Regions from separate parts of the Lysinibacillus sp. SGAir0095 genome, predicted to be linked through region 1. Evidence: predicted binding sites of a transcription regulator. Region 1 holds the regulator's gene; each other region holds the start of a gene.
What was found. Region 1 encodes LexA, which represses DNA repair genes until DNA is damaged. Its sites were predicted from a motif close to CGAACATATGTTCG; they were not measured.

Region 1 (11,174 bases):
ACGTTCAGCCATTGCCATACCAACAGACATCGCAATCCCTTGACCAAGAGGACCTGTTGTTGCTTCTACACCGACAGTATGACCAAACTCAGGATGTCCTGGTGTTTTAGAACCCCATTGACGGAAGTTTTTAATTTCTTCCATATCTAAACCATATCCACCTAAGTGTAATAAGCTATATAGTAGCATCGAACCATGACCAGCCGAAAGAACAAAGCGATCGCGATTCACCCATTTTGGATTTTGTGGATTATGACGTAATTGTTTTGTCCACAAAGTATAAGCCATTGGGGCAGCCCCCATTGGTAAACCAGGGTGACCAGAGTTCGCTTTTTCGATTGCGTCAATTGATAAAGTTCGGATTGCATTAATTGCTAAAAGATCAGCAGATTGTGCCATTTTGTGATATCCTTTCTCGCGCTTAATATTGTACTTTTACAGTTTAGACAAGATTTTCTAAGAAAACAATCCTATTCCAGGACATTTTTAGATTAATGTCCTACTTTTCTTTAATATGTCACATTATTAGTTCAATTTATTTCGTTGAATTTCTTTTATTTTCTCTGGCGTTACATCATTACCAGTTGCATCAATAATTTGAACGTTTTCGATTGTATTTCGGAAAGAAGAACGGAAAGAATCTAAATATTCTTTACGAAGTTGTGTACGTTCCTTTGCTTCGGCCTCAGTTAATTTACCCTCTTTTGCCTTTTTTGATAGCTCATTAATTCTTTTTATTTTTTGTTCGGATAACATTTAGTTCTCACCTTTCTATTTCAATCATTTAATATGGAAGAATTTGAAGATTGTGCCAAACTAATATTAAATGAAGATATTCAATACTTCAAAGGTAAGTAAAAATGGGAGGAAGTGCAAGTAATTCATCTTAATTGATAGATATGTAATATATAAAGGATAAAATTTCGTGGGTTAGATCGAGGTAAAAGGACATTCAAAAAGTAATACTGATTGAATGTCCGCTCTAAAATTTATTTTTGACTACATGGTACTGATATCAATGACAAATCGATATTTCACATCTGAAGCTAAGACACGTTCATAGGCTTCGTCAATTTGGTCGGCTGAGATTACTTCAATTTTAGAAGCAATATTGTGTTGTGCACAGAAATCTAACATTTCCTGTGTTTCACGGATTCCCCCGATTAACGAACCTGCAAAGGAACGACGCCCGCCAATCAAAGAAAATACATTGACTGATAACGGCTCAGCTGGAGCACCAACGTTTACAAGTGTGCCGTCTACTGTGAGTAATCCAAAATAGGCATTGATGTCAATTTTCGCACTAACTGTGTTAATGATTAAATCAAAATGACCAGCAAGTTTTTTAAACGTTCCGGAATCACTTGTCGCATAGTAATGATCTGCTCCTAATTCCAAGCCGTCTTCTTTTTTATTCAATGTTTGGGATAAGACTGTTACTTCAGCACCCATCGCATGAGCAATCTGTACGGCCATATGGCCAAGACCGCCCAAACCAATAACAGCTACTTTCCTACCTGGTCCAGCTCCCCATCGGTTTAATGGTGAGAATGTTGTAATACCTGCACATAGTAACGGTGCTGCTTTATCTAGCTCAATATTATCTGGAATTCTAACTACAAAGTTTTCAGTCACCACAATGTGAGAAGAATAGCCACCTTGAGTTGGCTCACCGTATTTGTCAACTCCAGCATAAGTAGGAACATGTCCATTTAGACAGAATTGTTCTTCCCCCTTATGGCAATTTTCACAATCTCCGCAAGAATCAACCATGCAGCCTACCCCAACACGGTCACCCACTTTATACTTAGTAACTTCTGCACCTACATCTGTTACAATCCCTGCAATCTCATGTCCAGGAACAAGAGGATAATTGACTGCCCCCCACTCACCATGAGCAGTATGAATATCGGAATGACAAATACCCGCATATTTAATTTCAATTAACACATCATGCAAATCTAAATCACGTCGTGTAATTTCGGCAGCTCGAAAAGTGTTATTTGGACCATCGATAGCACGTGCTTTAGCAGTTATCATTAAAAATCCCTCCAAAAATTTGATTTATTAAGAGAATAGATTTACTCGAGTCTGATGAAATGTAAAATTGAAATACCATTTACGTAAATTTCACTCCAGCTATCCTCTTGTAAAACTATGGTATTCCTTATAGTTAACTCTAGGTCAAGTGTTAGATTTATTTTAGGATTAATTGTTATATGAACGATACAAACCAACAGCTAAAATTTATATCATAATTAAATCGTACTATTTCCTACTTAACTATTAAGCGAACTTTGAATTTCAGTATATTAAGTGATAAACTTTCCCTAATCATAAAGAAAAAAATATAAGTATAAGAAAAGGTGATAAATGATGACTACATATTCTATTAGTGAAGTTGCAAAAGAATTAAATCTCACAGTATACACCTTGCGATACTACGACAAAGAAGGACTCATGCCGTTTGTAGAACGGACACCTAACGGAACAAGATTGTTCAAAGATTCTGATATTACATTTCTTAAAGTAATTCAATGCTTAAAATCAACTGGAATGCCTATTAAGGATATTCGAAATTTTATAGCATGGTGCTCTGCTGGAGACTCTACCCTACAGCAAAGATACGAAATGTTCATCGATCGAAAAGCGACTGTAGAAGCACAAATGGAGGAACTGAAAAGAACACTTGAGGTAATTGAACATAAAACGCTATATTACAAAACTGCATTGGAAGCAGGTACGGAAGACGTACTTATAGATAACAAAGTAGGAATTTAATATGACTTTCTGTTGTAAGTTTGCTGAGTTGTCGGGGTTCGGAAATATTGAATAAGTGGTGGGGCTAGTTACTAGTAAGCTAGCCCCAAAATTAGCAAAGACCGATTAGACAAGAGTTTAAACTTCAAGTTCTTCAATATATTCTATGTATCTTCGATGTACAGTTGCTTTGCTAACTTGAAAGCCTACCCCTCGTAAAGTTGAGGCGATTTCTTGGAACGTCAGTCCTTTTTCTCGAAGATTAACAATCTCCTCGATTGGAACTTCTATTCTCTCTCTTCCTTCATGATTATGCCGATTTTTAATATTTAACTCGGGACGATAGCCATTATCAACAGCACGTCTCATTCCCCTTTTTATTTTGGCATTGTGAATTTTTCGTTGATACTCTTCCACAATTGCTAAAATCTCTAGCAGCATCGTATCCATCTCATTTAGGCTTAACTGTCCTGCGTTATTTAAGGAATAAACTATTGTGCCATTTTTTTGTAGTAAATGCAGGACAGCCATTCGTGCATTACCACGTCCTAAACGCGTTTCGTCTTGCACAAATAATACTGGTACATTTTTCTCTTTTATAAAGTCTAGCATTTCCAGGAGGCCATCCCTTTCAACTTCATAGCCACTATGTTGATCCTGAAATATTTCTAATACTTGAAAATTCATTTCACTGGCATAGCGTCGCAGTTCTTCTTCTTGTCGAACAAGCGAAGTCTCTTGCGTATTTTTTTCTGTACTTACCCGTGTATAAATGACTGCAGTGTTCTGTTTACTCATGGATTTTTAATCGCTACCTCTACTGAATGAAGCTCTTCTTCACTCTTTAAATTTGCAATATAGATACTTTTTTCATTAATTGGAACCGTAATAGCATGTCCTGCAACAATATGTTCCCCAGTAAGTCCATTTTCAGTTTTTACTTGCTTGATCCACTCTTGTTTTGTCATTTTACCACGATATTGTTCTGCTAGCGTCCATAAAGTATCACCATGCTGAATTTCAATTTGTTCATATGTTGTATTGCCCTTATCAGTAATTAATAGAAATGCTCCCATCACAAAGAAAGCAACGAATAACACCACAATATAAGTATTTTTTTGTAACCAGTTCATAATTTAACCCTCTTTTCGAATATTTGTTCTCACGAATGTATGTTCTTACTTTAATACGAACGTTTGTTTTTGTCAACAACGTTTTCGAACCTATGTTTGCATTTTTGTTCTTTCACTGATATACTATATGTAACTAATAGAGATACATATTCACAAAAAGAGGTGATAGAGTTGAAAAAAATATCAAAAAGACAAGAAGATATTTTAACATTCATAAAAGAAGAGGTTCGCACAAAAGGTTATCCGCCTTCTGTTCGTGAAATCGGGGAAGCAGTAGGTCTTGCCTCAAGTTCAACTGTACATGGACATTTAGCTCGTTTAGAAAGCAAAGGCTTAATACGTCGAGATCCAACTAAACCACGTGCAATTGAAATTCTAGACCAAGAAGAAGTAACAGTTCAAAAGCAATCCGTTGTTCATGTTCCCTTAGTAGGGAAAGTTACAGCTGGTCTTCCAATCACTGCAATCGAAAATATAGAAGAATACTTCCCTCTTCCAGATGCTTACGGTACTAGTGAAGAAAACCTATTCATGCTAGAAGTAATGGGAGAATCAATGATTGAGGCCGGTATTTTGGATGGAGATTATGTCGTTGTTAAACAAACGAACACTGCAAATAACGGAGAAATTGTTGTAGCAATGACAGAAGATGATGAAGCAACAGTAAAACGTTTCTTCAAGGAAAAAACTCATTTCCGTCTACAACCTGAAAATTCAAGTATGGACCCAATCCTAGTAAATAAAGTATCAATTTTAGGTAAAGTAGTAGGCTTATATCGTAATATCCATTAAAAAAGGTTGTCTCGTTAGTCTATAGACTGTGAGACAACCTTTTTTAGTTTATTAGTTTATTAGTTGGAATTTATGTTCTCGCTTAGGATGGATGTGATTATTTAGTAATTGGTTTTGATTACTTGACTGGCTATATGGTCGCTTGATTTTTAATGTGATCACATAAATGCGATTATGGTCACTTAGTTAATTTAGGATTCCGGGCCCTATCCTCATTAACTACCATTCTTTACTTTACTTTTACATGCATCGATAAACGATTTGAATAGATTTTTTGCGGTCTCATCATCTGCTATGGCCATTTCTTCAGGATGCCATTGTACTCCTACACAGTAAGGGTAATCCTTCATTTCAATGGCTTCTATGATGCCGTCACTTGCTTTGGCTGTAATTTGGAAGATGTCTGGCACCTTTTTTAAGGCTTGGTGGTGGAATGAATTCACTGCAACTTTTTCTTTACCGATAATTTCATACAGCATACTGCCTTTCGTAATCTCGATATAATGTGAAGCTTCTCTTCTTAAAGCATTTTGTTGATGCAGGATTGGCGTTTCCTCATATTGCGAATTGATATCTTGGTAGAGGGTCCCACCCAAAGCTACATTTAATAACTGAATCCCTCGACAAATTCCGAAGATTGGAATTGTCTTCTTCAGTGCTGCTTCTGTTAGCTCAAGTTCGACTTCATCACGTTGTAGCATGATCTGGCCGATTTTGATATGTGGTTCCTCGTCAAAAAAATGAGGATGAACGTCCACCCCACCTGTTAATAGTAATCCATCTATCCCATCAAGCAATTGATCTGCATCACTTTCAACCCCAAATGGAATATTCACCGGAATTCCACCAGCTTGAATGATGGATTTCACATATGCTTCATTGATACAATATTGCCCGTTGTTCGTTGTCATTGTGACACCTATTATGGGTTTCATTCAAACACCTCCAAAAGCTCTCTAAATTAATAACTTGCTTTAGAATATTCTATGTAAATTTGTTTTTTCCTCTAATCGAAAGTTGTTTACTACTTAACTTTCATCGGGTTCGCATTTCTTCCCATTTCCAATCATTGTATGTGTAATAATCTTTAATGGAAATAGGCTCGTAGTTTATGCAAAAATCAAGTAAGTGATGTCTTCTTTTTTCAAGCTCTATACTAGAAGAAAAAATTGAACAAAGCTCGTTTTTATTATTAAACTCGAATCTCTCATGCAGAACACTTCATTATCGTGATCACCATATGGGTTGAAGTTACCAAATCTACACGTTTGGCAGGAGGCGATTCTAATCTTGTTTGGAAGCTCTCTTTGAAGATTCTTTATACCTAGCTCTGTAACACTTGACGGCTTTGAGATTAGAAGTTGGTTACCAATATACACTTCATATTGGATAGTTTTTAATTCATCATCCACTGTTTGTTCGTACGTGGGGATTGTTGAAAGCGTATCATTAATCAGATAGTTAACTAATAGTGTTTGATTTTTTAACAAGATTCTTTCAACTCCTTTTAATCACTCATACTAGTTTCAATGGTTATAAGATTTATGGCTAATAGAAATGCCTCAACTGTATTTAAACAATTGAGGCAACTTTAAGGTTTTATTTTATGAAAATAGATTCGCATACCAGTCTAGTATGATGTCGCCATAGAAATAAACAATGATGGCAGCTAGAGCGATGGAGGGGCCGAATGGAACTGGGGTTTTCCTTCCTTGGTTGCGTACCTTAAGAACGATAATACCGACAATCATGCCAATGAAGGCAGCCAGAAATAGTGTTAATAATGTATTTAAAGTTCCTAAGACAAGGCCAATAAGGAAGAAGAGCTTGATGTCTCCCCCACCCATGCCACCTTTAGATAGTACGGCAATGAGATATAGGATACCAAAGCCTACAACTGCTCCTAAAAGGCTATCCCACAATGGGTCGATTGGTGAAAAAATGCGTCCTAATGCTAATATCGGTAAGAAAAACAATAACACTTTATCAGGAATAAGCATATAAGCGAAGTCAGATACTACGATAATCATTAATAAGGAAATGAACAGAAGTGCCACGGCTGTTTCCATCGTTATGCCTAATTTCCAGACAGCTAATGCAAATAATATCCCCGTAACAAGTTCTGTAAGGATATAGATTGGTGAAACCTTCGCCCCACAAGTACGGCATTTCCCTCGTAAAAATATGTATGACAATACAGGAATTAGATCTTGTAGGGTTAAACGACGATTACAATTTGTGCAATGCGATGGTGGTGTAGCGATGGACTCTTTTTTGGGCACTCTTAGGCCGACTACATTAAAAAATGAGCCAAAGACAAGACCAAAGATAAATGCAAACACGGTATAAACTAATTCCACAGTATGCACCTCCTATAAATAGAAATGATCGGGACCCGTCAATTTACGAATCCCGATAGTTTGAATGTTTTGCCTGACACTTGCCAGGAATTCTTAAATAGACGAAGTAAAACTTTTTAAGATTCACCCTCATAGTAGAAAGTCGTTACCTGAATGGATGCACTCAGCGTTTCTGCTTCCTCTTCCATGAATTCGCCTTCTTCACCTGGAAGTGTATAGCTTATTGAGTCAATATGCATGATACGCTTTAGGTTTTCAATTTCCTCTATGAATTGCTGGATATTTTCATAAACGGAAGCCTCGATTGCCAGGTTGAATGTAATTAGTTTTAGTTCAGGCGGGATAGACTCGGCAGCAATTTCTGATACTGGAGTTTCAACCGTTTCGCCTGTTTCTTCTCCTTGAACTGCTTCTTCAGCTTCTTCAACTTCACCAGTTTCTTGTGTTTCGGTTCCATCTGTAGCTCCCTCTTCTTCTGGGACAGGCACAATGGCTGATTCTGATACGAGTGCATCGTAGCTATTAAAGCCAATGGAAGTAATACGAGTTTCGGTCACATACTCAATTTCTTCTAGATTTAATAAGAGCTGATCAATTTCACGAGATTTCGGTAGTTTTTGACGAATTTCAAAAACATTCGAAACCTCTGTAGCCGATTCTTCCTCAATTGAAGTGATTTGGCCTTGAAGTGCCGTGATTTCTGATTGCAATGAACTTATGGAGCCTTCAAGTGCCTCAACATTATCCTTTTTCGGCAACACGATATAATAATATATGGCAAATAATAATGCAGCTATTAATGCAACAAGTAATAGTAAAGAAGAATTTTTATTACCAGAGAGCTTCATTATTGAACACCTCCAGTAGCTAGATAGGTCTCATTGATTAAGAGCGTAATTTCCACCGATTGACGAGGTATCACGTCAAAATTTGTCTCATTCTCTGTTCCAAGCTCCTCACCTAGTCCAGAGTTTGTAATCGAAAGGACTTGTCCATCTGTAAAGTATGCGCTGTTAGATAACCTCGAAATATAAGTCGAAACATCACTTAAAGTTTCAAAATCAATTGAAATCGAAACACTATCAGGGTTAAAATTATAGTTTCGTAAATAGGAATTACTCGGTTGCAATCCCTGTATTTCGTTGATTAAAAGTGAAACCGGGTATGACACTGTCTCGATAAACTGTAAGGATTGTTCAAGAGAACCTTGATTATTAGGTTGCAAATTAGCTGTGTCCCCTAGTAATTGATCACGCTGTGCAATTAAGTTCGTTTCTTCTTTTTGTAGTTCAGCTATTTCGGCCCGTGCACTAAAATATTGCCAGACTAAAAGTGACAATAATAATAAAGTGATAATGCCCAACAAGATATAAAGCAATCTTGATCCTTGCTGTTTTCTTTCATGATTGGGTATGAGGTTAATATCTGGTATCATGACTGAATCTCCTTTAACGCCAACCCAAGCAGTGATGCGTGCTTTGCTTTAAATCCTGGGTAGTTCTTATCTATTAGTGAATCATCAACCATCTTTACCGTAACAGGTAAAGTATCCTGTATATAGTTGTAGACATTCTCGATAAGTGGATTATCTCCCATGACAATAATTTCATCAACGGATTTTTCTCCCTTATGCAGAGAGAAACGGAAGAAATTCATAATACGATCAAGCTCAAGCACTTGGTCCATAATTGTCATTCGATAGTCTTCTAAGTCCCCATCATATGTAAATTCAAGCTCGTTTTCATTAAGAGGCTTCGCATGCCACTGCGAAATCGTCGTTGGAATTTGCTGAAAACGCAAGAAATCAACATGGCCATTCGAATAAATACAAATCGATAACTCATTCACAAGCCAATTGGCAATCAAATACGTTTTTTCATTATCAATTATTTGCAGCTTCTCAAGTAAGCGTAAATTACATAACGCACGGATGTCAGCAGCTTGTGGGTCCATATTAATGTCTAAGAACAGGTTAATATATTTATTTACTTCCTCAGAGGCAGCCGCAAACATCATAGCATGTCCATCCCCTTCTGTTGGATCATAGACATCAATCAGGGGATCTTGGAAGGGTAAATGAATACTGTGGCCAAGCTCCATTTGAACATATTCTTTTAGTTTATTTACTTCAACATCACGTGGATGCTCAAAGGATTTTAATAAAACAGTTGGATCGGGAACGAAAAATCGAACGTGCTGATTTTTTCCACCCCATCTAGTTGCATTCTCTTTAAAAATCTCAAATAAAGCCATCTCATCTTTTAAAGTGGCTTCATCAATCACATCATGAGGCAATGCAGCTTCAAACACCTCTGCCTGGGACAAATCGGGGCCCTTGGAAACAAGTGCGCGAAGGACATAATCATTAATTTCGATGGAAACATGGGAATTCTTATTCTTTCTATTGAACATGCGCAGGGCTCCTTTAATACATATTTTGAAGAATATTTCGGTGAAGTTAATTGCCTAATGAGACAACTAACATAGGAGTTAGTTGTCTTTTAGAGAATTAATTAACCACCTGCAGGAGCTGTTTGTGCTCCATTGATAGTAATAACTCCTTTTGATACAGTTGCACCAGATAATTGAGTGAGAGTTGCATCAGTAAAGGTATTACCTAAAGCTCCAGTAACAGGACTAGAAACAGTAAATGTAATTGTATTTGGAGTCCCTTTTTTGACGGAAACGTTAGTAATTTTCCCTGTATTTTCAAGGTATCCTCCATTAGTTAATTCAGCTTGTGTAGCAGTGTTATCTGCATCTGTTGGGTTATCAGTAAAATATAAGTTTGCAGCATCTAATACACTTATTGCATCTGCAACTTGGGCTTTAGCACGACTATTACTAATAATATTACCAATTGCAGGAATAGCAATTGCGGCAATTATTGCTAAGATTACTACTACAGCTAATAATTCGATTAATGTTAAACCTTTTTCGTTTTTAATACGTTTTTTCATTGTTTTAAACATATTAAAACCTCCTTTTAGTTTTTTGTTTTGATTAGTTTTTAGTATTTGCGTGGACGTAGTTTGCATACTATTTTCACCTCCCTGCAAAACGTCAATATCCCTATAAATTTTTATTACATTTGCTCGTATAGACTAAACATCGGTAAGAAGATGGCAGCTACGATGACCCCTACAATAGCGGCTAAGAACAAAATCATTAATGGCTCGATTAATGATTTTAATGTATCAACAGATCTTTCCACTTCTGCATCATAGAACTCTGCAACTTTTTGTAGCATATAATCAAGTGATCCTGTTGACTCACCAATCCTTGTCATCGAGGTTACAAGTGGTGGGAAGAGCCAGCTTTTTTCTAATGGTTCAGAAAGTGAATTCCCTCTTTCCAAATTATCTCGGGCTTCTAAAACTACTTTACTCATCACTGGATTTCCAACAACACGCTCAACAATTGTGAGTGATTGTAAAATAGGAACAGCGCTACTGAATAAAGAAGATAATGTGCCCATCATTCGAGATATAGCAGACTTTTGGAGTAATGGTCCGAAAATTGGCATTCTGAGTAATGCGTAATGAACAGCATAGTTAAATTGTTCATTTCCTTTATAAAACATCCTGAAAAGAATAACCCCAGCAATAACCAATAAAATGACTAGCCACCAAAACCTTTGAAGCCATTCACTTACTGCAATTGTCACGATTGTCATCCACGGCAGCTCTGCACCCATACTTTCAAATGACTCCACAAACGAAGGAACTATAAAAACCATCATAAAAATAGCCACAACAATCGTTAATACAAAGAGAACAGCTGGGTAAGTCATTGTAGACTGTACTTTTTTCTTCAGGTTATATTGCTTTTCAAAGTTATTCGCCAAACGTTCTAACGTATCATCAATATTCCCTGTTGCTTCACCTGAACGCATCATATTAGAAAATAGTAAAGGGAATACTTTCGGATGCTTTAAAGTTGCTTCCGAAAATGCAAACCCTGTCCGAATATCTTCTTCAACAGTTTGCAAGGCTTTTTTCAATGGCTTGCTTTTAGTTTGATCCGCTAAAATTCGAGTAGATTCAACGATTGAAACCCCTGCCCTTATCAATGTAGCAAATTGTCTTAGATAAATAACAAAGTCTTGGTTTTTAACCTTAGCCGTTCC
Region 2 (11,174 bases), 190 kb from region 1:
GGACAGCCATGGGGGCAAATCTAGGCGCCTCTCCATTTGCCTTTGGCGGCTTCATGATTGCCAGCCTTGTCATTTCATTAATCCTGATTCTCTTCGCCCCAGATACTCGTGTCGTTACACAGTATGAGGATGATGTGGATGAAGATAACATCTCGCATCTGAATAATGAGGCGGAAAAAGAGAAAGCGGTTCATCTTTCTTAAAAAAGCAGCGAATCACGCGAAAGTTGTGTCCTTCATCTCCTTGATGAAGGGCATTTTTTGTGTATCGGTTGTTGAGGATGGGCTTTGTTCTTAGGATGAAGTTCCTGCCGCGCGTCGGAAAAAATATCGGAGACATGAATTTTGAAGAGTTGTGGGAACTATAAGGACAGATGGTTACAAAAGTATTAAGTACGGCAAGAGTCTTTAAGAGCTACCCTTCTATCGTAGCTGCGCGTAAATCGTTTTTTGGTTAAATCGAGTGTGCTAAAGAGGAGAGAGTTTTCTTTCTTCTTGGTGCTTTATTGAGAAATATAAATAGATATCCATGAAAAAAGATTGTCTTAGCGAGTCACAGACAATCCCTTTGTGTTTGATTTTTCTACTAATGGTTTCAAATGTATTGCCAGTTCGTTGACAAATTCTTTCACCGTTATTTGCTCATTTTCATTGCCTCGCTGTATCGCATACTCCAAAATTTGTTTAAACTCTTCCTGAATATCCATGCCCTCCACAACCACTACCTCCAAAGCAATTCATATCTATCTATGCAAATATCTTCCCACAAAAAATAGATTGCAAACATTAAAATACTATAAAATATTATTACATATATTTAGAAACTGTTTTGTTTATGTATCAAGCGTTGAATAGTTTGTGTGCCAGGCACGCACACAATTCGATAACAATTCAGAATTATTTCGAAGTTGTATGGGTGCCAGATACAAGATCGGTCCAAGCTTTGTAGCCTTTTCCATTCAGGTGAATTCCATCCAAGGTATATTCTTTTTTCAATTGTCCATTTTGATCGATGAAAGATGGAAACAAATCCAGAAAATGAACATTGAGTTCTTTCGCTGTTTGTTTAAGCGCTGTATTAAATAGTATGACTTTGTCATTCGTTACTTTATTGCCATAGATCGAGTTGTTTACTGGGAGGATGGATTGAATGTAGATTTCCGATTTACTATTTGCAAAGGTATCAATAATTTTCCTAATATTATCAATATAAACAGCTTGCTCTACTTTTGTTCTTATATCATTTACCCCGATCAGCAAGTACACTTCCTTGGCATTCCTGCCTACCACTTCATGAATCCGATTCAACACCCCTGCGGAAGTATCTTTACTGATTCCTCGGTTCAATATTACTTGATCCGGGAAAAACTCATGAAACTCTCCATGATCCGTAATGCTGTCGCCAACAAAGATTTTATCTACATAGGACGTTTCCGTAGTTTCGAAAATATCCTTCTTCTGCAAGTAGTAGCTTGAGTATGTGGGCGAAACTTCCAACCCATCGAATTCCCTTTTCAAGGAGCCATTCCCCCCTCTTTTGGATAGAACAAACAAACCAAAGATAACTAAACTTAAAACCAATGACACCATGAATAAATTCTTTCTTTTTTCCATACGCCATTCCCTCTCTTTCTAGGCTGCATTCACTTCTTTGGGAAGGTTTCCTTATGACACTTTTACCATTTAATCGGCATTTTTGCTACTCTGCAATTATGTTCCCCAAACTTTCCCTGCCAAACTGGTTGGATAATTGAATTTATAAATTATCGAATTTGATTGTCTGTCCGCTTATAGATTGATCCATCTTTACAATCCAAGGATGTACCAAACTATGCTGAATAAACCGGCTGGGCCGCATCGATTATCGTTACATCATATATATTCACTTTTAAATTAGCTTCCCCAAGTAATAACCTGATAGCAAAACTTAATATAAACAATATTAATGATAATTATTTTCTCTAAATAATTTTATAAATAAAAAAGCTTGCAGACAAAATTTGTCTACAAGCTGGGTTTATTCTTATTTAGCGTATTCGACTGCGCGTGTTTCACGGATGACCGTTACTTTGATGTGACCAGGATAATCGAGTTCTTCTTCAATGCGTTTGCGGATATCTCGTGCTAAACGGTGTGAAGCTAGATCGTCAATTTTCTCTGGTTGAACGATGATACGGATTTCGCGTCCTGCTTGAATCGCGAATGATTTTTCTACTCCATCATAGCTTTCTGAAATTTCTTCCAGTTTTTCTAGACGACGAATGTAGTTTTCAAGTGTTTCGCTACGTGCGCCCGGTCTTGCTGCTGATAAGGCATCGGCAGCTGCAACAATTACTGCAATGACAGATGTCGCTTCCGTGTCACCATGGTGAGAGGCAATACTGTTGATCACAACAGGATGCTCTTTATATTTTGTGGCAAGCTCTACACCGATTTCTACGTGACTGCCTTCAACCTCGTGGTCAATGGCTTTCCCGATATCATGTAGTAATCCTGCACGTCTTGCTAATGTCACATCTTCACCAAGTTCTGCCGCTAGCAGTCCTGATAAATGAGCAACTTCGATTGAATGCTTCAGTACGTTTTGACCATAGCTTGTACGATATTTCATACGGCCAAGGATCTTCATAAGGTCAGGATGTAAATTGTGAATTCCGACTTCAAACGTTGTTTGTTCACCAGTTTCACGAATTTGCTCGTCCATTTCACGACGTGATTTCTCCACCATCTCTTCTATGCGAGCTGGATGGATTCGTCCATCTTGTACTAATTTTTCAAGTGCAAGACGAGCTGTTTCACGACGGATTGGATCAAATCCAGATAGAATGACTGCTTCTGGCGTGTCATCGATGATTAAATCGATACCCGTTAGTGTTTCCAGTGTTCGAATGTTACGTCCTTCACGACCGATGATACGGCCTTTCATTTCGTCATTCGGTAAGTTTACAACGGATACGGTTGTTTCAGCAACGTGATCTGCTGCAAAACGTTGTAGTGCTAGTGATAATATCTCACGAGCTTTTTTGTCAGATTCTTCTTTTGCACGTGTTTCTGCTTCTTTGGTCATCACGGCAATATCAGTTGAAAGTTCGTTTTCAACTTCTTTCAGGATGATCCCCTTCGCTTCTTCGCGCGTTAGGGCTGCAATACGTTCAAGCTCTGACGTTTGTGCGCGTACTAGCTCTTCCACTTTACTTTCCATCTGTTCAATATGCTGTTGTCTGTCAGTTAGAGCTTCTTCTTTTCGCTCTAAGCCTGATTCTCTCTTATTCAGAGCATCATCCTTGCGATCAAGATTTTCTTCTCTTTGCAATAACCGGTTTTCTTGTTTCTGAAGCTCTGCCCGGCGTTCACGGATGTCTTTTTCTGCTTCAGTTCGAATTTTGTGAGTTTCATCTTTTGCTTCAAGTAGTGCTTCTTTCTTCAAGGCTTCCGCTTCTCGCTTAGCTTCATCAATGATTAGCTCAGCTGAATTTTTCGCACCATTTACTTTTGATTCGTTCACCTTTTTCATATAGAGATAGATAACAACGCCACCAACGATGAGTCCAAGCAAAGCGGAGATAATGTATTCCATCATTCGAACACCTCCTCTTGCTATATTCGTTTCATTTTCAGTCGGCCCATACATTGACTAAAGTTTTTCAAAATACCAAATTCATTTATAATTTGATAATCTATTGTTTGCAAAACTTACTCTTTCAACATACTGCCAATTTCATTTCAAAATTTAGAAATTATACAATTTTAATTGTATAGCTCTAACCTAGCAATGTCAAGGATTCCCACGAGACCCCACCAAATAATGTAAGCTTAATGAAGTAGTCTAAAATCACCTTATAAGACTTTAGAATTAATTTTCTGAAAATTTCGAGAGTCTAACGATATACTCTTGTTTCTAAAATACCTAATAACAAAGATATTTCTAACTATTATTGGCAAATATACTATTTTCTATTCATTTTAAGAAAAATTACGTATATTTGATGATTGATTGGGAATAATGCAGTGAAGTTTCCAGTAATGCTAAATTTGTTGATAGGTTAAAGTAATGAAATGGCGTTCGCATAGGTTCATCGAAGCCATTGTGCTCAGAATCCAGCCACTTTCTACGATAATTTCGCCACTTCAAATTCTTCAAATTTACAGACTGCATGATCTATCCGCCAGATATTGTGTTTTATCCGCCACTTTTCTTAATATATCCGCCAACTTTTGCAAATATCCGCCAACTTTTTGCAAATACCCGCCAAAACATTGCATTTATCCGCCAAACTCTGTTCTCGTAACATCTACCTTACATACTCGTTAGCTCACTTTTAAAACCGAAAAACCCGCCACAACAAGTTGGGGCGAGTTCACGAAAGACAATCCTATTCTTCATCTAGTAATAAAGCTAGTTCTTTGTCCATTTCTTCTTCTTCGTCATGCGCACCAATTGTGTATGAGTTGGCTGTCATGCCGTAAGATTCACGGATTTGGTTCGATACTTTTTCACGGATTTCAGGATTTGCTTTAAGGAAGGCTTTAGCATTTTCTCTACCTTGACCAATGCGTTCGCCGTCATAAGCGTACCATGAGCCGCTTTTTTGGATGATATCTAGTTCTGCACCGATGTCGACGATTTCGCCTTCTTTGGATATTCCTTCACCATACATGATGTCTACTTCTGCAGTACGGAATGGTGGCGCTACTTTGTTTTTCACGACTTTAATTTTTGTTTTGTTCCCGATCATTTCAGTGCCTTGTTTAATTGTTTCTGCACGACGTACTTCAAGACGAATTGACGCGTAGAATTTAAGGGCACGTCCACCAGTAGTTGTTTCAGGGTTACCGAACATAACACCGATTTTTTCACGTACTTGGTTGATAAAGATTGCTAGTGTATTAGATTTGTTGATGATCCCTGAGAGTTTACGTAATGCTTGAGACATTAAACGAGCTTGAAGACCCATGTGAGAGTCACCCATTTCGCCTTCGATTTCTGCTTTTGGTACTAGGGCAGCAACTGAGTCGATTACGATAATGTCAATCGCACCACTGCGTACTAATGCTTCAGCGATTTCTAATGCTTGCTCACCAGTGTCTGGTTGAGAAAGTAATAGCTCATCAATGTTAACACCTAATTTTTGTGCGTAAACTGGATCTAGTGCATGCTCCGCATCGATAAATGCAGCTTGTCCACCTTTTGCTTGGATTTCAGCGATTGCATGTAGGGCTACAGTTGTTTTACCTGATGATTCTGGACCGTAGATTTCTACGATACGCCCTCTTGGATAACCACCAACACCTAATGCTGCATCAATTGCTAATGAACCACTTGAAGATGTCTCCATTTGGCGATCTGATTGTTCACCTAGCTTCATGATAGAGCCTTTACCGAATTGCTTTTCAATTTGCTTTAACGCCATATCTAAGGCAGCTTTACGATCATTACTCAAAATAATTTCCTCCTTATATATAAAAACATTATTATCAAAATTCACCGTGGATTGAAGGTTCAATCCCACTGAGGCTTACTTCATAATAACCTAACAAACCTTGTAAATTTAACTTATAATTTGCTAGAAGTTAAACGAAGTATTTTCTCTTTTTCTTATGTCTCTACTATACTTCTTTTTGAGACAAGTTTCAAGAAAAAAGCGAACATATTTTCGTTTTTTGGGCAAAATAAAAATTTGAGCTATTTTAATAGCCCAAATTCTATATTTCGACTACAAAAGTTAACCTCATGTAATCTGAGTTAGCAGCACTTTCATCACAAAGTGATAATACTCTATTATATTATATCTTTTCATAGCCTTTCTCAACAAGCAAGCGCATCAAATAGCTGCATGCAAATTTTACCGTTCGAATACGGTTGGTATTGCGCATTCCCTGCAACTGAAGCTTATGAGTATGCTCTGAATCACCAATGCTGAAACCTAGCCAGATTGTTCCTGGTGCCTGGCCATCGTGAGGATCGGGACCTGCTGCGCCAGTCAAGCCTACGCCGATGTCTGTGCCAAATTTTTCTCGAACCTTACCGGCCATAGAACCGGCACATTCACTACTGACAATCCCGCATTTATCCAGCAGCGATTTTTCAATCCCTAACTGACTCATTTTCGCTTCTGGCGTGTAAGTGACAACACCACCTACTAAGCTGCAACCCACTCCTGGAATTTCGGCAAGCTCAGATTGGAAAAGTCCAGCAGTTAAGCTTTCTGCTGCTGAAATGGTCAAATTGTTATGCATGAGCATTTCCACCAATTTCGATGCCAAAGAATCATCATTATAGCCGTAGTGGTACTCGCCGACAATAGCCAAAATTTCAGCTTCCTTCTCTTTAATGAGTGTCCAAGCTTCTTCTGGATTTTGTGCCCTTGCCGTGATTCGAAGTGTCACTTCTCCATCACTGGCAAGTGGAGCAACTGTTGGATTGGTTTGGCTATCTAGAATGTCTTGCACACGGTCTTCGAGCTCGGCTTCCCCAATCCCATAAAAACGCAATACATGGGATTGGATTACTCCACCGTCATTCAAAAGTGCTGCAAGTATTGGCTTTGCTTCAAATTGGAACATCGGCTCAAGTTCCTTGGGTGGTCCAGGAAGTAATATGTATGTATTGCCATTTTTCTCCAACAGCATTCCCGGAGCCATGCCATGATGATTTGCCAGTACTTCACTGCCTTCAAGAATCAAGGCTTGCTTTCGATTGTTTTCGGTCATCCCGCGCCCACGTGCTGCAAAAAATTCCTCGATAAAGGACAAAGCCACATCGTCCATCACTAAAGGGAGACCTAGATGTGCTGCAATCGTTTCTTTTGTTAAATCATCCTTAGTCGGTCCAAGTCCGCCAGAGAAAATGATTAAATCTGCACGAGATTCAGCAATTTCAATGGCACTTTTCAAACGAGCCGCATTATCCCCGACAACTGTATGGTAAAAGACATTAATGCCGAGCTCAGATAACTGCGTTGAGATGAATTTCGCGTTTGTATTGGCAATTTGCCCAAGCAGCAGCTCTGAGCCAACAGCAATAATTTCAGCATTCATGTACGTACCCCCTTACTTTGAGTTGACAAACACACGACGATTTAAATAGAAATACTCCCATCCGGACCAAACCGTAAAGATTAATGCCACATAAAGAGCAATCATATCAAATGGTATGTCGATCGGAGCAAAAATAGTATTGTGTAGAAGGAGTGCCGAAATCGCAACGATTTGTGCCCAAGTTTTAATTTTCCCAAGCTGGCTGGCTGCGACAATCTCCCCTTCACCTGCCAAGATCGCACGAAGTCCTGTTACGGCAAATTCACGACTCAAGATAACGATAATAATCCATGATGGGGCCATGCCAAGCTCCACTAATACAATAAATGCTGCCGCTACTAATAATTTATCTGCTAATGGATCAAGGAATTTCCCTAGGTTCGTGACAAGGTTGTATTTACGGGCATAATACCCATCCACCCAGTCCGTACAAGAAGCAATGATAAAAATTAATGCTGCCACAAAGTGATTCACCGGCATTTCTGCTCCCAGGAAGTTCATATTTCCCCATCCAAAATCAAATAGTATTACAATCACAAAAACTGGGATTAATAATATTCTTGAGACTGTAATCTTATTCGGTATATTCATTTGCTAACACCTTTCATTCGAGTAAAGTGAAACATCTGGTGAAGAACTGTTCCCTAGAACTTGGTATTCCCCACCGAGCTTCTTCGATTTTCGTAATTATTGCTAAATTTAGTATTCGTTAAAACGGGAGAAAAATAGCCATCAAATGATGACTATTCTCCTGGTTGTAATGTGATAATGATGTTTTGCGTTGTAACGGTTTGAACATACTGAAGCTGTTCGTCGTTAATAAGAACTTTTGCATTATTTGCATTCCCTAATCGAATACGAGCATATGCATTGGCAGTAGCATCAAATTCTACCACTTCTCCTGCTTTGTATACTCGATCCTCCACTTGTTCACTACCTTCTGCATTACGGATACCCACCCATGTATCGCCTGAAACCTCGATGCGAATGTTCATTGTATCAGTTCCAGTTAACTCGTACGTAGTTGTTTCACCCTGTGGGACACCTTGAGAGATGCTTTGAGTCGGAGTTGGTTCTTCTGCTTCATCATCAGCAGGTTCATCTGTTCCTTCTCCAGGCTCATCCGTTTCATCTGCCGGTTCTTCTTCATCGACAACAGGGTCTTCAGTTGGAGGAGGTGTTTGTTGTTCGTACTCAACTTGAGCATCCTCTTGAACTTCCTCTGGCTGATCGGAGGCTAATTTCTTTTGGTATAAGAACCAAAACGCTACCACACTGACGATGATAAATAGACCCACGATGATTTTAGGCATCGTCTCTAATAAACGGTTAGTCGAACGTGTATTTAGCTTCCGACGTGTCGGACTTTGGGAAATCGATTGAGCGACTTCTTCCTTTTGTTGATGAGGAATTTCCTTTTTAAACTCATCCAAGATTTCATCCGCATCCAGTCCAACTGCTTCTGCATATTGTTTGATAAATGCTCGTACATAAAAAGTACCAGGCATGATGGAATAATTTCCTTCTTCAATCGCAACTAGATATCGTTTTTGTATTTTTGTAATTTCTTGAAGATCATCCAAACTATATCCTTTAGATAACCTCGCTTCTTTAAGGCGAGTTCCGAGTTCAGTCAACAATAACACCTACTTTTTTTAATCATTTCAACTCGGGGATCTTGTCGTCCACGATTTTAATATGGATCTAATGCTTTTCATCTTAAAATATGTGACTTTTCCAGGAGTTTAGGCCACAAGCTTTGTGGTGCTTTCAAGGATTGAAAAACAATGAGCAAAAAGTCAAATCATGACCTGCCATTGACTTCAAATGTAAAAATGCTTTTGTTAAAAATTAAATCCTCCACCAAAACCGCCAAAATGGTCATTTTGTGACATCATTTCATTTTTTTCAATGATTTCATACGTAATCACTTCATCTGGATGATGACGCAGTTCAATAATATAGTCAAAATCCTCTATTTTATATTCCGAATGTTGGACAAAAAGGTCAGGATGCTCTACTACTTTGATGGCCGGAACACGCATCATTTCTCGAACAAGCTGCTGATGTCGCTCATCTGTGGATCTTCGTGTAACTGCCCCGTCAAGAATAAAGATATTATTGTCATTAAACTCATCACCCATTAGCTGATGACGAATTGTTTGCTTGATCATGGTAGATGATAAAAAGAGCCATTTTTTATTGGCACAGACACTGGCTGCGACAACGGATTCTGTTTTACCAACACGAGGCATCCCTCTTATCCCAATTAATTTATGTCCTTCTTTTTTAAATAATTCTGCCATAAAATCAACTAAAATACCGAGTTCATCTCTTACAAAACGGAATGTATTTTTTTCATCTGCATCCCGTTCGATATAATGACCATGACGCACTGCTAGACGGTCGCGTACTTTGGGTTCACGAAATCTCGTCACATTGATGTTCTCCATTGTCGAAACAATCGATATAAAACGTTGAATGGATTCATCATTCTCCGTTTTTAATAGCATTCCCCGTCGTCCTTCATCTACTCCATTAATTGAAACAATGTTTACACGTAACATTCCCAGGAGTGATGCAATATCACCTAATAACCCCGGACGATTCACTTGGATTTCATATTCAAAGTACCATTCGCCCATAAAAAACGTCCCCCTACTAACGAAACGAAAATTTTTCCTATAAGTTTCATCATAGCGGATTTTATATGTATTGAAAAGTTAGAAACAACCGATTTTCTTCCAATTTATTAAATTTTATCATCTAAAGGTAGAAAATTAACATCAAGTCCAAGGTTTGTGTCGAATTTTGAAGAAAATACCAGCCCGTGAGTTAATTTTATGAAAGGAAAAAAGTCATATTTACCTTGAGAATAATAGAAAAAGAAAAGGAGGACAAGCCTCCTTAAACTAATTAGAAGAGATGATGAAACGAATGTAGAATTGTTCTATGATATAAGGTTTACATTAAAGGAAGTAGCATCCATGCATGATTCGTGCAAAGTGCTACTTTATAAGCCAAAAATGGCATAAAGAGTGGATACTACTGCACGCGGTGACTTTGAACTAGTTTAATGATACAGTTAGCCAGTGCATGTTTTTCATCGCCATCTGCAACAGCCCAAAGGTCTTTCAGTACGCGTTCTTGTTCGTTCTTAGGATCTACATTTTTAGCCAAATAGTCACCAATTTGAATAGCTGATTTTTCAATCATCTTTTTAGACATACCGTGTTCTTGAGCTTCTGTGACTTGTTCACCTAAAAATGATGTCCATTTTTCCCAGTTTTCTAAAAGCGCCATGTTTTTCTCCTCCTCCTTTGCACCTTTATTATGTGCAAGTTCGGAATTTATATGTACCATCCACCATTAATTCTTATAATTTGTCCAGTTACATAATTGGCTTGACCACTTAAATAGAAACTGGCAAGATTTGCGACATCCTCTACATTCCCTGCTCTGGCCAATGGAATTTCTTCATATAACGCTTGCTTTTCTTCTTCATTTAAATGCTGATTCATCGATGTATCGATCAACCCTGGTGCAATGGCATTCACTAAAATATGATTATAGGCTACTTCCTTGGCATAGGACTTCACAAAAGCATGCTGGGCGCCTTTTACGGCACTATAAACCGATTCAAGTGCAGCGCCTGCTTCTCCCCAAATCGACCCGATAAATAACACGTGACTTTTCTCGTTTTTTCGAAGCTTGGAGGAAAGAAGAGCAATGACGCGCATCGGATTCTGGACATGCACTTTCCAAAGCTTATCCATCTCTGAAACAGGCGTATCCTCTATCAATCCGTAGTAGCTATGACCTCCCGCGAACACGATTGCTTGAAGTGAATAGATTTGAGGTGCCAAGCGGTCTGCCCCTTCTTCACTTGCAAAGTCTGCTTGTACCATCAGGAATTCTTGTTCAGGGTAGGCGTTCGTTAATTCTTTTATTAATTGCTCCACCTTGGCACGCCCTTGATGATAATGCAAATAGAGCGACCAGCCATCAGCTGCCAGTCGCTTTGCTATTGCATTTCCTATCGCACCGGAAGCACCAACTACAAGTGCGAATTTTTTCATTTACTCTGCACGCTCACTGGAAGGTAAAACCTTGAATACCGTTTGCTGTGTTTCCCCT
Region 3 (11,174 bases), 560 kb from region 1:
TAATATGATGAAACTAAATGGACCTGTAAATATCATCGCTTCGGCTTTCAACAGTGTTTATGATTATGGCTGGGGTGAAAAATCGAGTCAAGGAATATTATCTTCTAATTTTGCCGCGGATTTAACTGTTGACCTTGCAGTAGGTGCTGGTACAACAGCTCTATCAAGTGTTCTTTCCAGTGCTGTAGGAGGTGCCGTAGCAGGTTCTGCATTTCCTGGTGTAGGAACAGCTGTAGGTGCGGTTGTTGGCTTAGGTGTAGGATTGGTTTCAACTTATCTCATAAATGGTACAGAACCAGGACGAAAGGCGAAACAATGGGTTAGCGATAAGTTAAGTAGAGGTTATCGCAAGGTAGCTGAAGGAGCAAAAGGATTATTTAATGGGGCTAAAAAGCTCTTTGGATTCGGATAAGTTTTTTCTAATACGGATGTGTTTATTCATTCCTAACCATGGGGATGAATGGTCAAAACTATGTTTGTTCATGATTATTTACTCTTCAATCAGAGGGGCTTCCCCCACTGATTGAAGAGTCTATGCAGCATCTGGCAAAAGCGTTAGACTTCAGCGCATATGTAAGATTGCTGACGTAAATTTAGATTAATTGCAACTACAAAGAGTGCATTGAATAAGAAATGTAGGTGTATAAAAATGTTTAATGCTATTAAGTTTTTTCAAGCGATAGGGGCTTCGTTTTTAGTGACCGTAATTGTTTCCTTTCTATTAGGTTTCTTTCAAATTGGCCATTTTGGATTTTTCCTCTTTCTTCAAACGATTATTACATATGGAAGCATGGGTTTTTTTGCCTCTAAATGGAATAGTGAAACCCCGTATACTGCTGCTTATTTAGGAGCAGTGATCATGTCATTTATTAGCATACTTCTCTCTCATTTTGTGTTTCACATTTATATTTTTACAGACCCTAATGGAATAGCAAGAAGTATGTCTATTGCAGTTTTGGTTAGCTTGCTAGTTGCCTATATATGCACGCTTATTAGAACGAAAAGAGAAGAGGTTCTCCAATGATTCGTGAAATTCTTGATATTTATAATCGTAATTGGAGTCAAATATTATTTTGGTCTATATTGATTATCTTGCCAGTAACGATGATCACATTTTTAAGTATGATTTACGTATCGGGTTCGGAAAATTCAATAGCACCTCATTACTTTTCAGGTCTTGCCATTTTCTTGAATTTTATTTTATGTATCCCACCTTTTCTGAAAATGGTCATCGTCGATCGTCAAGATGAAACCGTAAAACCTGCTGAGGGAATCGTTTTTTTCTGGAAGCAATTTGGATTGCTCCTGGCGGTATCGAGTATTTTATATTTCATCGCTTTTATAGGAATGTATTTGTTGTTTATTCCAACAATTATCGCTTTCATCTTACTAATCGTTTTCCCATTCTTCTCGGAAGGTCCTAGTATTCGGGAGATTTTCTATCAATCGGCCAAGGCCATTAAAAGAGAGAATATCGCGTTAATAGGAGACATTTTGGTTATTGTATTTGTTAATTTGGGGATATGGCTAATTGTTTTGCTGTTCTTGGAGCAGTATGATAATAACCTTCTAGCATATTTACTGATTCGGATACTAGTGAATATTCTTGTCTTCCCCATTTTCTATATCTACTTAACGCTAAGATTTCGAAAAAATGAAGCTATTTTGCTAGCTGCTGAAAGATGGTGATAAAACTATGGAGAAAGTATTACATCCACATGAGGGAGTAATGGATTTTAAGAAGTTCAATTTATTTTTAATGATTCTCTTTTCCTTTATTACGCTTGGTGCCTATATTGGAGTGTGGTTTTTACAGCATAAAGATCGTTTTGAACAATTTACAAAAAGGACAGAGCTCTATTTTGGATGGTGGAAGTTTTTCACGATCTTTTCCTTTGTCTTTTTATTTATCAAACTGTTCGGCACCTTGGTGTTAAGTGATTATGGTATAGTGAATATTCAATCTTATGAGACAATCTTTAACTTCTTTTTTATAGGGCTGCTTTACTATTCTATTTTTAGATTAAAAGATTGTATAGAAGAGGAATATGATCTGTACTTGAATAAATATCTAATCTTTATTTTCCATATTTTTTATATTCAATTTAAATTAAATCAAGTACATTCAACTTCAAAGCAATAAACCTTGACACATATTTGATAAAAGGAGGAGAGTGTGTTGAAAAAGGATGCCAATATAGTAAGGTTCGAGAATAATCGAATCATTATCACTTTTTTTGTGCATGTCATGATTGGGGGATTATGTAGTTTTGCACCGGATGGCAACATCTGGCTCTGGCTTGGAATCAATCTAGCATTAGCCCTCGTCTTTGCACTGGTTAATTATATGATATGGAATGTTCATAAAAATAATAGTAAACGTTACTTTTCGTTACATACCTTTGTTATGCTGCTTGGAATTGCTTATTATATGATGACACCTGCCTTTAGAGGGCTATATCCATCGATCTTTTTTTGGTTATTGTTGTTTATCACCATTGTTCTAATTGGGTTCTTAATTATTAAATATGATGCAGTAACCAATGCTTTTGTAAATCCAGGAGATTCATGGTTTATAAAAATAGTAGTCATCTATGGGAGTATAGTTTTTATCTCAGGTGGTCTTTTATGGGCTTACATGAATGCTACGGAGACAGGTCCATTTGCTCCTGTAGCAATCATCTTATTTTTCATTGGGATTTTTCTTGTGATGATTGCACCTATTATGCTGGCAACACCTGAGCGAGTTAAAGAATTAGAAAAGCAAAGATACTAGTCTCGAATAGTTTCTATTTCAAGTTTTCTGCTCTTGAAGTGAAATGATTGGTAAATGTACATAAGGGAGGCGATTTGATTGAAAATAAGAAAACGTCTAAAAGATGAAAGAGGATCGCTTTCCATTGAGTTTCTAGGAATTCTTCCATTATATTTCTTACTCTTTCTCCTACTTTGGCAGGTAGTAGCTTCAGGCTATGCCGTGATTAGTTTAAAAGCGGTGGCGTCTGATGCGGCTCAAGTTTATGCTGTGTCGGAGGATTACTATGAAACGAAAGAAGTGATTGATCAATCAATTGCTGGCTCTTCTCTTTTACAAAGTCATTCTTTTGTCATACAAAATGTCTCGGGAAGCGGGGATCTATTTGAAATTAAGATTACGGCTCGTCACCCATTAGTCTTTTTGCCAGATTCAATGGCGAGTCTAGCATCAATTACCATTGATTCTGAGGCAACAGGAAAGGTGCTTGTCCCATGAAGCATCTAGAGAATGAAAAGGGAAGTGCCGCAATATTTTTATTGTGGATCATGACAGTCATTATTGTATTGACACTCATCATTGTCAATGTTGCAAAGGTCTATGCCGTAAAACAACAAGCATCCACTGCTGCGCAACTTGGCGCCTTTGCTGCGACAAGTGAAATTTTGTTCGCCACAGAGGAAGCCATTAAGGACTTTGATGAAGCGATGATGGAAACTCTTGGAGAAGGCGAAGAGTATGAAGCATTATGGGATGAAATCGATGAGCGAAAAAATAGCTACATGGCAAGTGGATCTGGAGAAGAGCGAGCATATATAAAAGCATTAAATGAAATGTTGCCATCAAGACTTGGAAACCCGATATTAAAAGAGTTTTTTAACGCCAAGTTCCGCGTAGACGCTGCCCTTAGTACGAAGATTTATAATACCGTACGAACAGTCGTGAGGGAAAATGAAGGAAATGAAGAACATCTCGAAGTTTTCATTTCAAAGGAAAAGTACCGAGTTGAAGTTAAAACCGACTCCACCTACGAAACAATCGCAGTTGGCGAATATATAAATTCATTTACAAAAGATATCCCGCAAAAAGGATACGGGCCAGAATTATCCTTTTTAGAATATGTATTAAATTAAAGTCACTCCAAAGGAAATTCTTTTGGAGTGATTTTTTGTGTAGAAAAATGAATTGGCGGATATTCGACAAAAAGTGGCGGAAATAACTAATAAAGTGGCGGATATTCGACAAAAGTTGGCGGAAATAATTAATAATTTGGCGGATATCTTTAACCTATCATTCTGCTGGCAAATCCTTCTATTATTTCTATGGTATGTAGCATGTAAAGCTTCCTTGACAACGTAAGGAATGTAAAGTATCCTTTACGTAAAGGTACCTTTACATTTGAGGCGAGGTGAGAACTTGCAAAACCGCATTAAAGATTTGCGTCAAAAATATGATTTAACCCAAGATGAGCTTGCTGAAAAGCTTGAAGTCTCTAGACAGACGATTATTTCATTAGAAAAAGGGCGGTATAATCCGTCGCTTATACTTGCTTATAAAATTGCTACAATGTTCGAAATGCAAATTGAAGACGTATTTATTTTCGAGGAGGGAATGAGAAATGGATAATTTTTGGGTGGCCTTGTTATTTTGGATTGTTTTAGGATTATTTATTGTGAGTACCTTTTATCTAACAAGAAGGATGATGAAGAAGAAAAAGCAATATGATGAAAGATTCGTTTTAAATGATCATTTAGCTCGATCTTATAGCTGGATGGGTTCATTAGGTGTCATTTTTGTTGTTTGGTTTTTATCACTTTTTGTTTTCCATTCCCTAATTGCCTTTTGGCTCATAACTGTAATTTACGTAGGGCATATGGTCTCATATACAATTGGTGCTGTCATTGCAAATTCGAGAAACTAGTTGAAAATGGTATTTAGAATGGAGCATATAAATTTTCTCATTGTGTTTACTTACCTCATAATGTGATAAACAAAAAATAGGAATCCTTCCTTTCATTTTGAAAAGAGAGGATTCCTATCTATTAAACTAGAATTTAAAACTGTTCTCCACTATCTAAACTTACTTGCCATTCAATGCCAAACTTATCCTTTACTGCTCCGTAGCATTTACTCCAGAATGTTTCCTGCAGCTCCATTGTTACAGTGCCGCCTTCTTTTAATCTTTCGAAGCTTGAACGAAGGATCTCTTCATCGTCACTTATTACAGCTAGCGTGATATTGTTTCCTTCAACAAAAGGAGAACCCGGCCAAGTATCTGAGAACATTACACGACTTCCGAGAATATCCAATCTTGTGTGCATGACCAAATTCTTTGCTTCTTCAGGCATTTCATAATTGGGATCTTTTGGTGCTTCGCCAAACGTCATAATTTTAGGTTTTTCCGTTTTGAAAACTTCTGCATAAAATTCAGCTGCTTCTCTACAATTGCCATTGAAATTTAAATACACTTCGATTGCCATCATAACACCCCTAGAAAATTTGAATAATTTAACTGTGACATAGAAACCATAGATTAGTCAAAAAATACACACTATTCTAACGTTTAGTTTACAAAATTCAGAATTGTTTATAATTGTTTGTGTTCCTGGTCCACACAATATATGGCACGCACATTTGCACCTACTCTATAGGAAATGATAAAATGAGTATTGAGACTATATGGGAAGTGAAAAAATCCATGGCAAACATTTTAAATAAAATTTTTGATCCAAACAAAAGAGAAGTAAAAAAATTAACGAAAATAGCTGATCAGGTAGAAGCATATGCTTCTCAAATGGAACAACTGAATGATGAAGATCTAAAAGAAAAAACAACAGAATTCAAGGATCGCTATCAAAAAGGCGAAACATTGGAGCAACTACTTCCGGAAGCATTTGCAGTCTGTCGCGAAGCTGCACGCCGTGTGCTGGGCATGTATCCTTTCCGCGTACAAATCATGGGTGCTTCAACATTAAATGAAGGTAACATTGCAGAAATGAAAACCGGGGAAGGGAAAACATTAACTTCCACAATGTCTGTTTATTTAAATGCACTAACTGGAAAAGGCGTTCATGTGGTAACAGTCAACGAGTACCTTGCTACACGTGATGCTACGGAAATGGGAGAGCTTTATAATTTCCTTGGTTTAACTGTAGGCTTAAATTTAAATAGCCTGACGAAGGACGAAAAACGTGAGGCCTATGCTGCAGATATTACATATAGTACGAATAACGAACTTGGATTCGACTATTTACGCGATAATATGGTTGTTTACAAGGAAGAGCGCGTGCAACGACCTCTACACTATGCAGTAATTGATGAAGTTGACTCAATCTTAATTGATGAAGCCCGTACCCCATTAATTATTTCTGGACAAGCTGGAAAAACGGCGCAGCTTTATGTGCAATCCAACATGTTTGTGAGTAGGTTAAAGGCTGAAGAAGATTACACTTATGATGAGTCAACTAAAGGCGTTACTTTAACTGAAAACGGTATCGGGAAAGCAGAAAAAGCTTTTGGTATTGATAATTTATTTGATTTATCCCATGTCCGTTTATTACATGCCATTAATCAATCTTTAAAAGCACATATTTCTATGCACCGTGATGTAGATTATGTTGTTCAAGATGGCGAAATTATCATTGTTGATGGCTTTACTGGGCGTTTGATGAAAGGTCGTCGCTATTCTGATGGGCTTCACCAGGCTATCGAAGCTAAAGAAGGCGTAGATATTCAAAATGAATCCATGACAATGGCTACGATTACGTTCCAAAACTACTTCCGTATGTACGAAAAGCTATCTGGTATGACAGGTACTGCTAAAACGGAGGAAGAAGAATTCCGCAACATTTACAATATGCAGGTTGTGGTAATTCCAACAAACAAACCAATTGCTCGTGATGACAAAGCAGACTTAATCTTTGCTACAATGAACGGGAAGTTTAATGCGGTTGCGGCAGAAATTGCTGAACGCTATAAAAAGGGACAACCTGTATTAGTAGGTACAGTTGCCATTGAAACGTCAGAAATTATTTCAAATTTATTAGATAAACATAAAATTCCCCATAATGTTTTAAATGCGAAAAACCATGAACGCGAAGCCGAAATTATTGCCAATGCAGGTAATAAGGGGGCGGTAACAATTGCCACTAACATGGCTGGTCGTGGTACGGACATTAAGCTTGGAGATGGTGTTCTTGATCTTGGAGGATTAGCTGTTATCGGTACGGAGCGTCACGAATCTCGCCGTATTGATAATCAGTTGCGTGGTCGTTCTGGTCGTCAAGGGGATCCAGGGGTAACGCAATTCTATCTTTCTCTTGAAGATGATTTAATGCGACGTTTTGGTTCTGATAAAATGAAAACGATGATGACTAGACTTGGAATGGATGATAACCAGCCAATCCAATCAGGTATGGTATCCAAAGCTGTAGAATCTGCGCAAAAACGTGTGGAAGGAAATAACTTTGATGCACGTAAACGTTTATTGCAATACGATGATGTTCTACGTCAACAACGTGAGGTTATCTATAAAGAACGTCGCGATGTTTTAGAAACTGAAAACATGCGTGCTCTTGTGGAATCAATGATACAGGAATCTATCGAAAATATTGTGGCCGTTCATACCCAGGGCGAACAAGAAGAGTGGAACTTAAAATCGCTGGAAGATTATATTCAAGCGAATTTATTAGAAGAAGGTGCTATTAAAGTAAGTGATCTTGAAGGTAAATCACCGGAAGAAATCATTGCCTTTATCTTTGCAGAAGTTCAAAAACGCTATGACGAAAAAGAAGAAATGCTGACACCTGAACGTATGCGTGAATTCGAAAAGGTAATCTTACTGCGTTCTATTGATACAAAATGGATTGATCATATCGATGCAATGGATCAATTACGTCAAGGGATTCACCTACGTGCTTACGGACAAACAGATCCATTACGGGAATATGAACAAGAAGGATTTGCGATGTTTGAAGACATGGTCGCTGCCATTCGTGAGGATGTAACAAAATACGCACTGAAAGCACAAATTCGCAGCAACCTGGAACGTGAAGAGGTTGCCAAAGGACAGGCTGTGAACCCGAAAGAAGAAGCAGCCCCGAAGAAAAAGCAACCTGTTCGTAAAGCAGAAAACATAGGTCGTAATGATCCATGTCCTTGTGGCAGTGGCAAGAAATTTAAAAACTGTCATGGTGCGGAGTAAGCTCATAACTTATAAAGCAAGTCGAAGTTAATGGTGTAGAATTGTTTGTTATAAAAAAGAATTTCACCATTTACTACAAATGAATTTTAACAACAAACTTTTGAACCGTAGTCATCTTTTTCATCATTGATTAGATGGCACGGTTCTCACAGTTTTAAATAATAGTACGGGGGATTATAAATGATCGAATTATCAGAAGTGAGAAATGTATTGGAAACTACAGCCTCAAAATTGGCGGATTTCAGGGGGTCTCTTTGACTTAGAAAACAAGGAGGCACGTATTCAAGAATTAGATGAAATGATGCTAATGCCGGATTTTTGGAATGACCAAAATGGAGCACAAACGGTTATTAATGAAGCAAATGGGTTAAAAGCGATTGTGAATGAATTTAACGACCTTTTGACAACTCAAGAAAATCTGGAAATGACGTTGGAGCTCCTAAAAGAAGAGCCGGACGAAGATCTTCAAGAGGAATTAGGAAGTGAACTTGAAGATTTTCAAAGTAAAATGGATGGCTTTGAGCTGCAAATGCTATTAAGTGAGCCTTACGACAAAAATAACGCTATTTTAGAGCTACACCCTGGTGCAGGTGGTACAGAATCACAGGACTGGGGTTCGATGCTATTACGTATGTATACGCGTTGGGCTGAAAAACATGGCTTCAAGGTAGAGACAATGGATTATTTACCAGGTGACGAAGCAGGGATTAAATCTGTAACTCTGTTAATTCAAGGACATAATGCATACGGTTATTTAAAAGCAGAAAAAGGTGTCCATCGTTTAGTGAGAATTTCACCTTTTGACTCTGCTGGAAGACGCCATACATCCTTCGTTTCATGTGATATTATGCCGGAGTTCAATAATGAAATTGAAATCGATATTCGCACGGAAGACTTAAAAATTGATACGTATCGTGCAACAGGTGCGGGTGGACAGCACATTAACACAACGGATTCCGCTGTTCGTATTACCCATACTCCAACAGGTGTGGTTGTATCCTGCCAAGCTGAACGTTCACAAATCAAAAACCGTGAAAAAGCGATGAACATGCTAAAAGCCAAGTTATATCAACTTGAAATTGAAAAACAGCAAGCTGAACTTGATGCAATTCGTGGAGAGCAAAAAGAAATTGGCTGGGGTTCTCAAATTCGTTCGTATGTTTTCCATCCTTATTCGATGGTAAAAGATCACCGTACAAATTTTGAAACAGGAAATGTCCAAGGGGTAATGGATGGCGATTTAGATGCCTTCATCAATGCCTATCTTCGTTCTCGTATCGGCCAATAATGAAAAAATAAAACCTTTTTCGCAATGTAACGTACTTTGCGAAAAAGGTTTATTTAAAAATGATGGGTATTAATGTCTGTTGTTTTCCTCTTTTAGAATAAATATGTCTGCTTTAATAGAGTTGAATTCGGTAGCTAAAATGCCTATTCTTCCTTCTACCTTTTTGCTTTTATCTATAAGTTCTACATGATTATCATCCGTTTTTAGATTCAGATCATGATATTGGTGATCCAAATTTATGCGATATCTCCAAAACTGCTTGTAATACTTGATCTATTAGAGTCCTCCCATTATATTTTTGTGCTGTCATCTAATTTGCTAATAAAATCGGTTATATAGCAAAATTATATTTCAAACAAAATTTTCTTCAATATATTATTTAGTTAATCCCTGATCTAGTTGCTTTTGGATGCTTACATTAAAACCATTAATTACCTCCATATTGTAATTGCATTATTTCAAATCTGTTGTATTATAATAATAAGAACAAACGTTCTATTATTAGGAGGGTTTTTAATGGCACATATCCCCATTGAGGCTGTCCCATATCTAGAAGCGGCAATTTATTTACCAATGCTACTTATCGTATTAGAAAATGATCAAGCACAAATAGAGACTGGGCAGTTTAAATTAAAGCGTCCATATATTTATTTGATTGATGAGGCAAGAAAATACGCAGAAATTGAGTTGAGAAAAACAAAAGCGTATTTAAAAGGTCATCAATTGAGAGTTGTTCAGGGTAAGCGAGACGAAATGTTTACTGAGTATCAATTTCATTATAAGCAAGTAATGGATGTAAGAAGATATTCGAATATACGTTTAAGAAACCATGTTGAAGATTTACTCAAATCATACCTAACTAATGCTTCAAATACTAATCCAAAATTATAGGCTTGAAAGGTTTAAGAGGTTTTATTTTGAATCATCATTTTTAGTTGGGAAGAATATTTGTAAAGCATTGTTGCATATACGTACTGGGAATTTAGAGATGTAATACTAACAGGAAGTGTCTTTTCCTTTCCATCTAGCAGTGTAATTTCTGAAGGATGTTTATTAACTCCAATGTTAGCAATACCATGAAGTCCGACCCAAATATTATTTGGCGATGTAGGAGAATAGATTGGGAATAAAATATTTGGTTTTCCGTCATGAGCAATCAGAATAGGTAATTTGTGTTTATCTTTTCCAAAGAATTCCTTTGAGAATTTTATTGCACTTTTATAGTTGTACCCTAATACGTCACAGGAGCGACGAACTATGTAAAACGGCTTCCGTTCTACGATAAATTCTCCTTTTTTATCATAAACATAAGAGTAAATTTTTTCACCGCACATAATTGGTTCGATTAAATAAGTATCTAAAGTAATATGATACGATTTAAGAACCGGTACATTTTTTTTGAACATTAAAAACTCCTCCTTTAATAATTTAATAATACTGAGCAACGAATTTAATAATGCTAAATAACCGATTTGATAAAATCATAATATGAATTTTTTACCAATACAATTGAATATTTTGACAATTTTTCGAAATTATATTTATATAATAATATTACGGTATTTACAGGTAATATAGTGAAAATTAAAAAGTATTAATCAATTGGGTAGGAAATTCTTCCTTTTCGATGAAAAAATAAATCTATTTTTCAGAAAATATTGCAAATTGATACCTGATTTTTTATAATAGAAAAAAGGGAATCGGGGTGATATCGATGGATAAATATTATTCATACACAGATTTTCTTAAAGCAGTTGGGAACTATCAACATGCAAACGAATCTGAAAAGTTATTGAATGACATTTATTTGGACTTGTTTTTGAACCGGATGCAAAGATTGCAAAGAATTGAACAGCTGAAAGATCTCATCGATAGTGCATTGGATGAAAGAAACAAAGAAGCTTTTTATGAGTACACAAAAGAGTTAA

Region 2: recA (recombinase RecA) is a predicted target of LexA. The motif match lies at 5,643-5,656, and genes of this name have one in related genera.
Region 3: C1N55_RS04905 (YhjD family protein) is a predicted target of LexA. The motif match lies at 9,730-9,743, and genes of this name have one in related genera.

What each region holds. Positions count from the first base shown of each region.
Region 1 covers NZ_CP028083.1:1,535,230-1,546,403, reverse strand. Annotated here, with positions in the region: gene tkt (transketolase) at 1-399, opposite strand, end outside; gene C1N55_RS07620 (DUF896 domain-containing protein) at 526-756, opposite strand; gene C1N55_RS07615 (NAD(P)-dependent alcohol dehydrogenase) at 1,000-2,040, opposite strand; gene C1N55_RS07610 (MerR family transcriptional regulator) at 2,377-2,781, shown strand; gene C1N55_RS07605 (YneB family resolvase-like protein) at 2,899-3,558, opposite strand; gene C1N55_RS20760 (cell division suppressor protein YneA) at 3,555-3,893, opposite strand; gene lexA (transcriptional repressor LexA) at 4,065-4,685, shown strand; gene C1N55_RS07590 (gamma-glutamyl-gamma-aminobutyrate hydrolase family protein) at 4,901-5,620, opposite strand; gene C1N55_RS07585 (prepilin peptidase) at 6,290-7,045, opposite strand; gene pilO (type 4a pilus biogenesis protein PilO) at 7,162-7,893, opposite strand; gene C1N55_RS07575 (malate synthase) at 7,893-8,480, opposite strand; gene pilM (type IV pilus biogenesis protein PilM) at 8,477-9,457, opposite strand; gene C1N55_RS07565 (prepilin-type N-terminal cleavage/methylation domain-containing protein) at 9,559-10,017, opposite strand; gene C1N55_RS07560 (type II secretion system F family protein) at 10,131-11,174, opposite strand, start outside.
Region 2 covers NZ_CP028083.1:1,341,358-1,352,531, reverse strand. Annotated here, with positions in the region: gene C1N55_RS06600 (MFS transporter) at 1-203, shown strand, start outside; gene C1N55_RS20460 (YwzD family small protein) at 545-715, opposite strand; gene C1N55_RS06595 (GDSL-type esterase/lipase family protein) at 897-1,613, opposite strand; gene rny (ribonuclease Y) at 2,023-3,576, opposite strand; gene C1N55_RS06585 (hypothetical protein) at 3,973-4,155, opposite strand; gene recA (recombinase RecA) at 4,373-5,440, opposite strand; gene C1N55_RS06575 (competence/damage-inducible protein A) at 5,784-7,037, opposite strand; gene pgsA (CDP-diacylglycerol--glycerol-3-phosphate 3-phosphatidyltransferase) at 7,050-7,628, opposite strand; gene C1N55_RS06565 (RodZ domain-containing protein) at 7,781-8,683, opposite strand; gene C1N55_RS06560 (DUF3388 domain-containing protein) at 8,882-9,682, opposite strand; gene C1N55_RS06555 (DUF3243 domain-containing protein) at 10,083-10,340, opposite strand; gene ymfI (elongation factor P 5-aminopentanone reductase) at 10,388-11,116, opposite strand; gene yfmH (EF-P 5-aminopentanol modification-associated protein YfmH) at 11,117-11,174, opposite strand, start outside.
Region 3 covers NZ_CP028083.1:976,396-987,569, forward strand. Annotated here, with positions in the region: gene C1N55_RS04845 (ICP22 family protein) at 1-412, shown strand, start outside; gene C1N55_RS04850 (hypothetical protein) at 650-1,024, shown strand; gene C1N55_RS04855 (hypothetical protein) at 1,021-1,689, shown strand; gene C1N55_RS04860 (hypothetical protein) at 1,697-2,143, shown strand; gene C1N55_RS04865 (hypothetical protein) at 2,180-2,776, shown strand; gene C1N55_RS04870 (pilus assembly protein) at 2,855-3,253, shown strand; gene C1N55_RS04875 (Tad domain-containing protein) at 3,250-3,888, shown strand; gene C1N55_RS04880 (helix-turn-helix transcriptional regulator) at 4,172-4,381, shown strand; gene C1N55_RS04885 (hypothetical protein) at 4,374-4,676, shown strand; gene C1N55_RS04890 (VOC family protein) at 4,810-5,235, opposite strand; gene secA (preprotein translocase subunit SecA) at 5,454-7,958, shown strand; one part of gene prfB (peptide chain release factor 2) at 8,142-8,213, shown strand; one part of gene prfB (peptide chain release factor 2) at 8,215-9,246, shown strand; gene C1N55_RS04905 (YhjD family protein) at 9,763-10,137, shown strand; gene C1N55_RS04910 (competence protein ComK) at 10,149-10,652, opposite strand; gene C1N55_RS04915 (IDEAL domain-containing protein) at 10,961-11,174, shown strand, end outside.